2 linked regions of the Thiorhodovibrio frisius genome follow. The protein of the gene in region 1 interacts with the protein of each later gene in a pairwise test. Links are inferred from orthologs where the notes say so. Each region holds a gene or a part of one and is shown on either strand. Other genes may lie near its edges. The genes, in order: Thiofri_RS12655 and Thiofri_RS07655.

Evidence for each region.
Region 2: the proteins of Thiofri_RS12655 (region 1) and Thiofri_RS07655 interact in binary tests that used the Escherichia coli proteins (3 or more experiments, as listed by UniProt). The link is inferred for Thiorhodovibrio frisius from one-to-one orthologs.

What each region holds. Positions count from the first base shown.
Region 1 is NZ_CP121471.1:2,727,295-2,733,583, forward strand. What follows is about bases 3,470-6,289. They hold Thiofri_RS12655 (glutamate-5-semialdehyde dehydrogenase), read right to left. Parts: upstream 5,607-6,289; coding sequence 4,332-5,606; downstream 3,470-4,331. Other genes in these bases: ssb (single-stranded DNA-binding protein), read left to right, coding at 3,470-3,569; nadD (nicotinate-nucleotide adenylyltransferase), read right to left, coding at 3,627-4,319; holA (DNA polymerase III subunit delta), read right to left, coding at 5,667-6,289. Also shown: Thiofri_RS12635 (SLC13 family permease), read right to left, coding at 1-651; pbpC (penicillin-binding protein 1C), read left to right, coding at 783-2,864; more of ssb, read left to right, coding at 2,952-3,469. UniProt on the Escherichia coli protein: Catalyzes the NADPH-dependent reduction of L-glutamate 5-phosphate into L-glutamate 5-semialdehyde and phosphate. The product spontaneously undergoes cyclization to form 1-pyrroline-5-carboxylate.
Region 2 is NZ_CP121471.1:1,640,813-1,647,280, reverse strand. What follows is about bases 2,114-5,112. They hold Thiofri_RS07655 (LytR/AlgR family response regulator transcription factor), read left to right. Parts: upstream 2,114-3,245; coding sequence 3,246-3,980; downstream 3,981-5,112. Other genes in these bases: Thiofri_RS07645 (uroporphyrinogen-III synthase), read left to right, coding at 4,996-5,112; hemC (hydroxymethylbilane synthase), read left to right, coding at 4,073-4,999; Thiofri_RS07660 (sensor histidine kinase), read left to right, coding at 2,114-3,249. In the rest of the region: Thiofri_RS07670 (hypothetical protein), read left to right, coding at 1-520; argH (argininosuccinate lyase), read right to left, coding at 578-1,993; more of Thiofri_RS07660, read left to right, coding at 2,107-2,113; more of Thiofri_RS07645, read left to right, coding at 5,113-5,826; Thiofri_RS07640 (cytochrome b/b6 domain-containing protein), read right to left, coding at 6,009-6,468. UniProt on the Escherichia coli protein: Member of the two-component regulatory system BtsS/BtsR, which is part of a nutrient-sensing regulatory network composed of BtsS/BtsR, the low-affinity pyruvate signaling system YpdA/YpdB and their respective target proteins, BtsT and YhjX.

The sequences.
Region 1 (6,289 bases):
GAACGCCGCCACCGTCGCTGGCCGCGTCGGCAGCAGCCAGCGCCCGGCCAGCACCAGAAACAGCACCACTGTCACCACCACCGGCAGCCCGATCCAGGCTAGTTCAAACAAGCCAAGGCCCGCCGCGCCGGTGCGCTCCACATAGAGCCCATTGACCACCAGATTGGTGCTGGTGCCAATCAGGGTACAGGCACCCCCGGCAATGCTGGCATAGCTTAATGGAATCAGTAGTTTGGATAATTGCAGACGGTTGCGTTTGGCCCACTCGGTGACTGCGGGAATGAAAATGGCAACGACAGGTGTATTGTTTAGAAAAGCGCTCAAGCCCGCCACCGGAAGCATCAGACGCAGTTGCGCGCCGGTTGCTCCGCGCGGGCGCCCGAGCAACGACTGACTGATCCAACCAACGGCGCCGGTTTCGGTCAGTCCGCTGACCACGACATAGAGCACAGCAACCGTCAGCATCCCAGGGTTAGAAAAACCAGCCAGGGCTTCGATCGGGGTCAGAATGCCCGACACGAGCAGCAGAGTCAGCACGCCTGAGGTGACGATGTCGGGCGCAATGCGCGTTCTTGCAAGAAGCGTAAAACACACCAGAACCAAGCCGAGGGTAAAGATGCCCTGCCAGCCCAGCGTGAGAAAATCGGCCATGCCTGCTGCCCTTAGTGGATGGTGGATTGTCGCCGGTAAATGATGGATGATTGTGCAACTTTCTGCCAACGCGTGCCAATTATCTAGAATCAATCTCAATAAATGTCTTTAATTATCTGTTTTGTAATTAAATGATCGCACGCGTCCTTCAGCACTACGGGCTGCCTACGGCCCTTATTCTGATACTCGGCTTGCTGGGGGCGTTCAGCATCGCCAGTCGCCTGCAACCGCCCCCCGAACTGACCACCCCGGTCTCAAGGCTTATTCTTGATCGCGACGGCCAGCTTTTGCGCGCCGCTCCGGTCAGTGATGGACGCTGGCGCCTGCCGCTGCGCCTCAAGGACATCGATCCCCAGCTGATCGACCTCTTGCTGGTGTGGGAAGACCGCCGCTTCTTTACCCACCATGGTGTCGACTGGGCGGCCATGGTTCGCGCCCTGACCCAAATGCTGGGCGAAGGGCGCATCGTCTCCGGTGGCTCCACGCTCAGCATGCAGCTTGTGCGTCTGCTCGAGCAGAGCCACACCCGCTCGCTGAGCGGAAAATGGCAGCAGGTCCTAGGGGCACTTGCGCTTGAACGCTCGGCTAGCAAGACGGAGATATTACAAGCCTATCTGCAACACGCCGGCTATGGCGGCAATCTTGAAGGGGTGCGTTCCGCCAGTCTGGCGTATTTTGGCAAGGAACCGCGCCGCCTGAGCGCAGCCGAGGCCGCATTGCTAGTTGCCCTGCCCCAATCCCCGGAGCGACGGCGCCCGGATCGCTTCCCTGAGACGGCCAGGGACGCGCGCAACCGGGTGCTCGCCCGCGCTGCCGCGCGCGGAATCATCAGCCCAGAACTGGCCGAACAGGCCATGCAGGAAGCTGTCCCGCGCCAGCGCCGCCCACTCCCGCAACTCGCGGCCCATCGCGCCGAATACTGGTGGCGGCGCCTGCCCGATGCACCCGTGCTGCAACTCACCCTGTCGGCCCCGCTACAACAGGCGCTTGAAACCCTGGCCAGGGAACATGCTACTGCCCTCGCCCCGTCTGTTTCCCTAGCCATCATGGTAGTCGAGCACAGTTCCGGTGAAGTGCTGGCATCGGTTGGCTCGGCCGGCTACACCGATGTCGCGCGCGATGGCTTCATCGACATGACTGACGCCGTGCGCTCCCCCGGCTCGACCCTGAAACCGCTCATTTATGGCCTTGGGTTCGAGCTTGGCATCGCCCACCCCGAAAGCCTGATCGAGGATCGCCCGATGGGCTTCGGTGACTACGCCCCGGCCAATTTCGATGGCGATTTTACCGGCACAGTAACGGTGCGCGAGGCGCTGCAACGCTCGCTCAACGTCCCTGCGGTCATTATGCTCGAGCACATCGGCCCGGTGCGGCTGCTGGCGCGACTCAGGCGCGCGGGTGCCGCGCCGCAACTCCCTGGCAACCGCCCCGCCGGTCTGGCCATCGCGCTTGGCGGTGTCGGTCTGCGCCTGCGCGATCTGATGGCCCTCTATACCGCCATTGCCCGCGGCGGACAGCCCGTTGCCCTGAGCGAACAACGCGCACTCTCCACGACTTCGCCAACACGGCGCCCGAGTCCACCAACGCCCGTACTGGACCCGCGCGCCGCATGGTACCTGACTTCCATTCTGTCCGGCGCCAATGCTACGAACGGGGGAGCAGCGGCCATCGCGGTCAAAACCGGAACTTCATTCGGCTATCGCGATGCCTGGGCGCTCGGCTTCGACGGGCGCCATGTTGTCGGCGTCTGGGCCGGCCGCCCCGATGGCGCGCCAGTCACCGAACTGACCGGCGCGAGCGTCGCCGTGCCAATCCTCGTCGATGCCTTTGCGCGTCTGGGCCGACCCACTGCCTTTCCCGCCGCGCCACCTGGAATCTTGCAACTTAGCAGCGACCAGCTCCCGTCACCGCTGCAGAAAGTCGGCAGCCGCAGTGCGCACGGATTCGCCTCGCCCCAAGTACAGATCGCCTACCCACCAGATGGCGCCCGTATCGATCTCAATGCCGCCAATTCGTCCAGCTCGCCGCCGGCACTAATTCTTAAGGCCCGAGGCGGTCAGCCACCCTTTCGCTGGATCATCAATGGTCAGCCGATCAGAAGCGACGCCTTTGCGCGCTCCAGTCGCTGGTACCCGGACGGTCGCGGATTCGCCCGGGTTCTGCTGATCGACGCGGCCGGCAGCCAGGCAACAACGCAGATCTTCATCGATTGAGTGCCAGGGTCAGCCAGCCACTGGACAATACGCCAGCCCATTCGGCAAGATGAGCACAGATTTACTTAACGGAGATGGAGAACGCAAATGGCTTCCCGTGGCGTCAACAAAGTGATTCTTATTGGCAACCTCGGCAATGATCCCGAGATTCGCTACTTTCCCAATGGCGATGCAGTAACCAACTTGTCCATCGCCACCAGCGAGTCATGGAAAGACCGCAACACCGGCGAACCCCAGGAACGCACCGAATGGCACCGCATCGTGATTCGCGGAAAACTCGCCGAAATCGCCAAGCAGTATCTGCGCAAAGGCTCCAAGGTTTTCATCGAAGGCAAGCTGCGAACACGAAAATGGCAGGGCCAAGATGGCCAGGACCGCTATACGACCGAGGTTATTGTCGACATGACCGGCAGCATGCAGATGCTCGACAGCCGTCCCAGTGGCGGCGATTATGGCGCCGACAACTCCGGCGGCAGCTGGACGAGCGACCCGGCCCCCGGCATTGGGACAGCCGCTGCGACCACCTATGCGCAAGCCCCATATCCTGACCAGCAATCTCCTCAACAGCAAGCTCCGGCGCCCCAAAACTCCGGCCAATATCCGAGCCAATACCCCAACCAGCAACCAGCCCAGTCTCCGGCACCGCCCCCCGATCAATCCGGACCAGGTTTGGATGAACCTTTCGACGACGACATTCCTTTTTAGGTCGTTTCCGTAAACAAATATCTCAGCTGGCTGCTTTGGGACATCATTTTTCCGAAATCACCTTAGTCTGTCGTCTGTCTGGTCAGCCCGGGCCGCATCGAAATCCCCGCCAGATCTTTCCGATGCATACATCCCCGTCGCGCGAATCATCGCAAAAACCGGCTCTGGCAGCAGATAACGTGGACTCTCCCCCAATGCCAGGGCAGCGCGGATGGCGGTGGCGGAGATGGCAAGCTGGGTGACGTGCTGATACCAGATAGCGCCAGCCGGTGTTTGGCGCAGTCGTTCAACCTCAGCCGTGCGCTGCCGAGCGAGCATGGCGTGCAGGCGCGGATCACTGGGCTCGCTGGCTTCCGGGCGGCGCATCACGACCAGATGCGCCAGTTTCAGAATCCGCTCAGGTTGGTGCCAGTCGGCAAAGGTCTCGAAGGCATCGCCGCCGATCAGCAGGCACAATGGACGCTGCTGCCCGAACTCCGCGCGCAGGGATAAGAGCGTATCGAGCGTGCGCGAGGGGCCCGCGCGATCAAGCTCGCGGCGATCAACAAAGAACCCCGGCTGATCGGCGACTGCGGCCTCAAGCATGCGCAGGCGCGCTTCACCCGAGGCCACCGGCTGGGCACGATGCACAGCCTGATTGAGCGGGATAAGTCGCAACTCCTCAAGCCCCAACGTCTGATGCACCTCAAGCGCCGGGCGCAAATGGCCAAAATGGACCGGATCGAAGGTGCCGCCGAAGATGCCGATCATGGGCCAGACAGCTTAAGCGCGAATCTCACCATCCCCGAGCACGACAAATTTCTGGCTGGTCAGACCTTCCAGTCCAACCGGGCCGCGGGCATGAAACTTGTCGGTGCTAATGCCGATTTCGGCACCTAGACCGTACTCGAAGCCGTCGGCAAAGCGGGTGGAGGCATTGACCATCACCGAACTGGAATCGACCTCGCGCAAAAAGCGCCGGGCGCGACTGTAGTCTTCGGTCACAATGCTGTCGGTGTGGCGCGAACTGTGGCACTCGATGTGGTCGATGGCCGCATCCAAGCCAGAAACGACCCGAATAGACAGAATGGCGGCCAGATACTCGGTGTCCCAATCGGCATCGGTTGCGGGCACAGCAGCGGAGATCAGCCGGCAGGTCTCAGCACAGCCGCGCAGTTCAACACCCTTCTCGGTCAGCGCGCTGGCCAGGCGCGGCAGAATATCTGCCGCCACAGGCGCGGCCACCAGCAGGGTCTCCATGGTGTTGCAGGTGCCGTAGCGCTGGGTCTTGGCATTGAGCGCGATGGCAAACGCCTTGTCGAGATCGGCTTGATCGTCGATATACACATGACAGATGCCATCGAGATGCTTGATGACCGGCATACGCGCCTCGCGACTGATGCGCTCGATCAGCCCCTTGCCACCGCGAGGAATGATGACATCGACGTATTCCGGCCGACTCAGCATGGCACCCACGGCGGCGCGATCAGTGGTGGCGATCACCTGCACCGCATCGAGCGGCAGCCCGGCCTGCTCCAGCCCCGAGCGAATACAGGCGGCGATGGCCTGGTTGGAATGAAAGGCTTCTGAGCCGCCGCGTAACAGGCTAGCGTTGCCGGATTTCAGGCACAGGGCCGCGGCATCGGCAGTCACATTGGGCCGCGACTCGTAAATGATGCCAACGACACCAAGGGGCACCCGCATGCGCCCGACCTGAATACCGGAGGGGCGGTAGTTGAGATCGGTAATGGCACCGACCGGATCGGGCAGCGCGGCGATTTGCTGCAACCCTTCGATCATGGCGTCGATGCGCGCGGGGGTTAGCTCCAGGCGATCAAGCAGCGCTGAGTCGAGGCCTTTGGCGGCACCGGCATCGAGATCGGCACGATTGGCCTGTGCAAGCCCGGCGCGCGCCTGATCCAGCGCCCCGGCCATGGCCAGCAGTGCCTGATTCTTCTGCGCCGTGCTCGCGCGGGCCAGCGCTCTTGCTGCGGTACGCGCAGCGGCACCGGTTTTCTCCATATAGTCCTGGATATCAGTGATCGTTGTTTCCTGCATTGGCTTCAGACTAGTTAGCAGTTGATGGATAGGGGGTTCTTCGATCTTAGGGCTGTAGATTCACTTATTACCTTTCGTCCCGCGCGCCAGCCCGTCGGCGATGCGCGCGAGCATGGTCCAGGGGTCGCCGTCGCCACGGCCTTTGATGGCGAGATCCACGGCTGCGCATTCGAGCAATAGCTGCCACAGGCCAGAAATCGAATAGCGTTCCACGGCCTGCATCACCCCAGCGCGGCGGGACTCCCATACCTGATGGGTTTGAAAGACCGCGTTCAGGTCGGCGCGCGCGCGGCGCGCAAAAGCCACTGCGGCCAGCATGCGCAGTTCACGCGCCAGCACCCAGAGCACCAAGGGTTCGGCTGTGCCTTCGCCCGCCAACCCATGAATGATGCGCTGGGTGCGCGCGCGATCTCCGGCCAGAGCGGCGCCGGTCAGATCGAACAAATCATAGCGCGCGCTATCGGCCACGGCAGCGCGCATCACCTCGGGGTCGATGGGGCCGGGTTCGAGCAGCAACGCGAGCTTGCTGACTTCTTGATCGGCGGCAAGCAGATTGCCTTCGACCCGCTCGGCAAGCAAGGCGGCCACCTCGGGCGTGGGCAGAAAGCCTTTGGCGCGCAGACGCTGATCCAGCCATTTTACCAGCGCCGGCCCCTGCAGCCGTCGCACTTCGATGATGACGC
Region 2 (6,468 bases), 1.1 Mb from region 1 along the record:
GTTGCACCCGCGTGATCCCGAACGCCTGCGCGCCCGGCTGGGGCTGGCCGAAGATCAGCGGCTGATTCTGATGCAATTCGGCGGCACCGGGTCGCTGCACATTGATCCCGGCCCCCTTGCGCGCGCCCGCCTGCAACTGCTCACAGCCGACCCCAAGCTCGCCGACAGCTCTGCGGTCAGTCCTATTGGAGGCGCTGGCCCCAGCATGCTCGAGGCGCTCGCCTCCTGCGATGCCATGATCACCAAACCGGGCTATGGCAGCTTTAGCGAAGCCGCCTGCCATGGCATTCCGGTGCTCTATGTGCCACGCGATGGCTGGCCGGAAACCCCGGCACTGGTCGACTGGCTGCACCAGCAGGTAACAGCGGGCGTAATCACCCCAGAACAGCTCGCGCGCGGCGACATGGTCGGGCCAATCGAAGCGCTGCTGGAACAGGCCCGCCTGGATGCCAGGAAGCCGGTGGTCCCGACCGGGATCGAGCAGACAGTTGAGCGGCTGCTACCATGGCTGCAACCCTAGCCGGACGACACTTGCCCTGCCGCCCCAGAGGATGAAACCGATATTTCGCGGTAAGGCTCAGGACGCAAGGGCAGACTCGTCGGCCGCCAGAGCCTCGCGCGCCCGCGCCACGGCCGCGCGCACTTGGTTAGGCGCGGTGCCGCCGAAGTGATCGCGCGCGGCCACCGAGCCTTCGAGGGTCAGGATATCGAAAACATCCTCGTCAATGGCAGCAGAAAAGCCGCGCAGCTCCTCCAGACTCAGATCTGCAAGATCGCGGCCGCGCTCCACACCCAAAGCCACCGCCCGCCCGACGATCTCGTGCGCATCGCGAAAGGCCACGCCTTTGCGCACCAGGTAGTCGGCCAGATCGGTTGCCGTGGTGAAGCCCTGCAGGGCCGCGGTGCGCATGCGCGCGTGATTGCAGCTCAGCGCCCCCATCATGTCGGCAAACACCTTGAGCCCACCACGCAGGGTATCGACAATGTCGAACAGGGGTTCTTTGTCCTCTTGGTTGTCTTTGTTATAGGCCAGCGGCTGGGCTTTCATCAGTGTCAGCAGGGCGATCAAATGGCCAAAGACACGGGCGCTCTTGCCGCGCAGCAACTCGGGCACGTCGGGATTTTTTTTCTGCGGCATAATCGAAGAACCCGTGCAGAAGGCGTCCGAGAGTGTAATAAAGCCAAACTGTGCCGATGACCAGATAATCAGCTCCTCGGAAAAACGCGACAGATGCATACTCAAAATGGCCGCCGCAGCACTGAATTCGATGGCGAAATCCCGATCAGAAACGGCATCGAGCGAGTTCGCCGCCGGGCGGTCAAAACCCAGCAGGCGCGCGCTGTAGTCGCGGTCGATCGGATAGGTGGTCCCGGCCAGCGCGGCAGCCCCGAGCGGCATCAGGTTGATGCGCCGACGCGCGTCGCGCAGACGCTCGACATCGCGTTCGAGCATCTCATACCAGGCCATCATGTGGTGGCCAAAGGTCACCGGCTGCGCCGCCTGCAAGTGGGTGAAGCCGGGCAGAATGGTCGCTGCCTCGCGCTCGGCCAGGTCAACCAGCACCTGCTGCAGGCGGCGAATGGCGCGACTGATCTCGTCCACCTCCTCGCGCAGCCACAGGCGAATGTCCGTCGCAACCTGATCGTTGCGCGAGCGCCCGGTGTGCAGGCGCTTACCAGCATCGCCAATCTCGGCAGTCAAGGCCGCTTCGATGTTCATATGCACATCTTCAAGCGGCACAGACCAGCTAAACTTATTTTGTTCAATGCGCGTTTTGATGCGCTCAAGACCGGCAACAATGGCGTCACATTCGCTGTCGCTCAGAATGCCCTGACGAGCGAGCATGCGCGCATGCGCCTGAGAGCCCTGAATGTCCTGCCGATACAATCGGCGATCAAAACCCACCGAGGCGGTAAAGGCCTCGACAAACACATCGGTTGGTTCATTAAAGCGCCCTGCCCAGGGCTTTTGGGTAGACTCTGTCTGCTGCATGACATCCGCCAGAAGCGATAATTAAAGTTCGGCGCGCGGCGACAGCAATGTCTGCGCACGCCAGAAGTGCAAAATTCGGTTGCGAAATAGGTGCCAGACGTCACCACAATAAGATGAAACGCCCATCCCAGACAGACCAGCCAACCACTGGCCAGGCGCCAGGTGCGCGCCATGAAGGAGCCGCAAGCGCCGCCGGCGATTCCAAACCCCCGGCACGGGCCAATCTGCTGCCCGATTTCTGTAGCCTGCCGATGGTGCTGGGTGTGGTGGTCTACGCCGAGCTGCTAGCGATTTTGATCACCCTAACTTCCCCGCAGCCGCTAGCGACATTCTGGACCAGAATGGGGCCGCTGTCAGTCTTTGTGCAGTTGATCGCGCTGCTAAGCGCGGCACTGATGTGCGCCGCCCGGCCAAGGCTGGGGCACATTGATGCCCGCCTTGGCGTCCTGGGCGCGCTGGTTATCATCATCGGCTCAAGCGCGGCCATCACTGTCGGCGCCACGCTGCTGATTCCGCCGGAAATGGCCCGACGGCTGTTTCCAAAGGATGGTCTTGCCGGACTGATGATCCGCGCACTTTGCATCAGCGCTATCGTCGGAGCGCTCTTCTTGCGCTACCTCTATTTACATCAGCAATGGCGTTTCCAAGTGGAGGCGGTTGCGAACGCACGCTTCAAGACCCTGCAGGCGAAGATTCGCCCGCATTTTTTGTTCAATAGCATGAATACCATCGCCAGCCTGACGCGGAGCAATCCCAAGCTTGCCGAGGAAACAGTGCTTGATCTTGCCGATCTGTTCCGTGCCTCCCTTGCGACCGAGGCCGATACCGCCACCTTGAGCGAAGAGTTCGAGCTAGCCCGGCGTTATCTCAATATCGAGCAGTTGCGTCTGGGTGAGCGCATGCGCGTCGATTGGGATATCCAACAAGCACCAGGCGAGGCGCTCCTGCCACCGCTGATTTTGCAACCTCTGGTTGAAAATGCCGTTTACCACGGAATTTCCCCATCCTTGCACCCGGGCTTTATCCGCATCGGCGCGAACTACCACCACGGACAAATTCATGTCACCATCGTCAATAGCCTGCCGCTGGCCGGGAACCACCCCACACAGCGACATCAAGGGCATCAGATGGCGATTGCCAATGTCACGCAGCGGCTGGAAGCCATGTTCCCTGGCACCGCCAGCCTGCGTCACGGCACCAGAGGCCAGGATTACCAGGTGAGACTCGCCTTTCCCCACCCATGGAGACGGGCATGAAGATACTTCTCGTCGATGATGAAGCACATGCACGCGAGCGCCTGCGGCGCCTGATTGCTGAGTTCAACGGCGACTACCAGATCGTCGCCGAAGCGGACAATGGCGCCGATGCTGTGCGTCGTTGCAGCGAGGCCAGCGCCGACCTGGTGCTGCTCGACATTCGCATGCCCGGAATGGATGGCTTGAGCGTTGCCGAGCATCTGGCGCAGCTCAGTCCACCACCCGCAGTGATTCTGATCACCGCCTATCCGGAATACGCGCTTGAGGCGTTTGAGCATCAGGTCGCCAATTATCTGGTCAAGCCAGTGCGTGCCGAGCGGCTGCGCGAAGCACTCGAGCGGCTGCATGTGGTCACCAGACCACAGCAACAAATGGCGGACGAGGATGCGCCGGCCTGGCCACGCCGCCACCTGAGCGCCCAATATCGCGGCGGTGTGCAAAGAGTCGCAATCGAGGACATCCTTTTTCTACAGGCCGAGCAGAAATACGTCACCGTTTATCATGGCGGCGGCAAAATGCTGCTCGATGAATCCCTAAAGACCCTGGAGGAGGAATTCCCCGAGCGCTTCCTGCGCATTCACCGCAGCATTCTGGTGTGTGCTCGGCGCTTGATCGGGCTTGAGAAAAGCCCTCAAGGCGGCATTCTCGCTGTCCTGGATGGAAGCGACCAGCGCCTGCCCGTCAGCCGCCGTCATCTTCCGAGTGTGCGCCGCTTTCTGCGCGCAAGCTGAAATCAGGATTATCGCTGCGGCCCCCCCCCGCAACTCGCTATACTTCACCCTCGCACTTTTATTCTGGCCCTTCTGCATCGGACCCCCTTGTCATGACCGAGACTCTGAAAATCGCTACCCGCAAATCCCCGCTTGCCATGTGGCAGGCCGAGCATGTCGCCACCGCCCTTGGACGCCTCTACCCGGAACTCAAGGTTGAAATCATCGGCATGACCACCCGTGGCGACAAGCTGCTTGATGCACCATTGGCCAAGGTCGGCGGCAAGGGATTATTCGTCAAGGAACTCGAGCAGGGCATGCTCGATGGCGATGCGGACATCGCGGTCCATTCAATGAAAGATGTCCCGGTCGGCTTCCCCGAGGGGCTACACCTTGCCGCCATTCTGGAGCGCGAAAACCCCCACGATGCCTTTGTTTCCAATAGCTTCGCGAGTATCGACGCCTTGCCCCAAGGGGCCTGCGTGGGCACTTCAAGCCTCAGGCGCGAATGTCAACTTGCGGCCCGGCGCCCAGATTTGCGCATCGAGCCGCTGCGCGGCAATGTCAACACCCGGCTGGCCAAACTCGACGACGGCGTTTATGACGCCATCATTCTCGCCGCTGCGGGTTTGATTCGCCTGGAATTTGGCGAGCGAATTCGTGCTGTCATGCCGCCGGAGGAAAGTCTACCCGCCATTGGCCAGGGAGCCATTGGCATCGAGTGCCGCAGCATGGATGAGCGCGTCAATGCCCTGATCGCCCCGCTGCATCACCAGAACACGGCCGAACGAGTACTGGCCGAGCGCGCGATGAACGAGCGACTCGATGGCGGCTGTCAGGTGCCCATCGCCGGCCATGCGATCCACCAAGACGGGCAGCTTTATCTGCGCGGTCTTGTCGGCACTCCTGATGGCCAGCGCATTCTGCGTGCCGAGGAACGCGCCGCCCCCGAGCAAGCCGAGGCGATGGGCCGTCGGGTGGCCGAGTTGCTACTCGACCAAGGCGCCGATGAAATCCTCAGTGCACTGGCCGAAGAATGACAAACCCGACCCGCAACCCGAAACCCAGCGGCAATCTGCCCGACGATATCCCCTGCGACCTGAAGGGCCAGACCATCCTAGTCACCCGGCCGGTCGAACAGGCGCCGCATCTGTGCGATCTCATCCAGCAGGCCAATGGCGAAGCGCTGCTCTTTCCGACCGTCAGCATTCGCCCGTCCACCCATGCTGAGAAGGCGAAAGCGCGGATGGCCGAGCCCTGGGATCTGCTGATTTTCATCAGCCGCAATGCGGTCAATTTCGCGCTAAAACTCCTGCCCGGCAGCCAACTCCCACCACCACCGCCCGCTGGCCCCATGATCGCCGCCGTTGGTGCTGCCACCGCCGCAGCGCTGGGCGATGCCGGGCGTCCGCCAGATTTGATCCCCAGTGCGCATTTTGACAGTGAGGGCTTGCTCGAGCTGCCCGAGCTGACGCATGTGCGCGGACGACGCATTTTGATCGTCCGCGGCGAAGGTGGCCGCCCAATGCTTGGCGACACCCTGGCCCAACGCGAGGCCGAGATTGTCTATGCGGAGGTCTATTGTCGTGGCCTGCCCGAGCAAGACGCCACCGAGCAGCTGCCGCGCTGGCATGAAACTCTCAATCTGCTCACCGCCACCAGTGACGAGGTGCTCAACAATCTGCATCGGCTGGTGCCCGAATCGGAACACCCCTGGCTGCGCAGCCTACCGCTGGCGGTTTACAGCAACCGCACCGCAGCCCGAGCCATGGAGCTTGGCTTTCGCACCGTGGCCGTGGCCTCAGAGTCGAGCGACCCGGCCCTGCTTGATGCCCTGTGCCGACTGGTGCAACGCGCGCCGCGCTGAAACTCGCACGGCTGCTATACCGAAACTTTTTGCGATTTCCGCTCGTTCTGGACCAGGTAACGGCCACGGGGCCGCCGTGAATACTTCCCTGTAGGCTTCCAGGCGGCGTCCTGGCGCCGAGACCCCCGTGGCCGTCACCCGAGCCAAAACCGAAAATCAGTTTGCGATTGGTATAAAGCTGACTAACGAATATCCTCCGGCTGATCCTTGCGCAGGTAGGCTTCTTCCTCGGGGCTCAGATCCACCTTATCAAAGCCGGTCACCATCGGCATGACGTGGTCGCGAAAGGAATGGCCCGTGGTCAGTATATAGACGTGAATAAACACAAAGGCCAGAATCAGGAAGGCCGCAGCCGTATGCACCTGAGCGATAGCACCTAGCCACAGAGGCGCGTCTGGCAGATTCCGCCAGGCGAAATAAAATAAATATAACAGCCCGGTGATCCAGATGGCCGGGAACAGCACGATCTTCAGCATCAGATAGGCCAGCGCCTGCAGCGGGTTGTGCTTACGCCAATAGGCTTTGCGGTAGGGATGACGCTCGCCCTTGAAAATGCCATAGGCGTAGAACCGTAGCACCCCCCACATTCCTTGCCAGGTTGGAATGAAATGGCGCCAACTGCGAGTGGTGAACAGCCAGAAC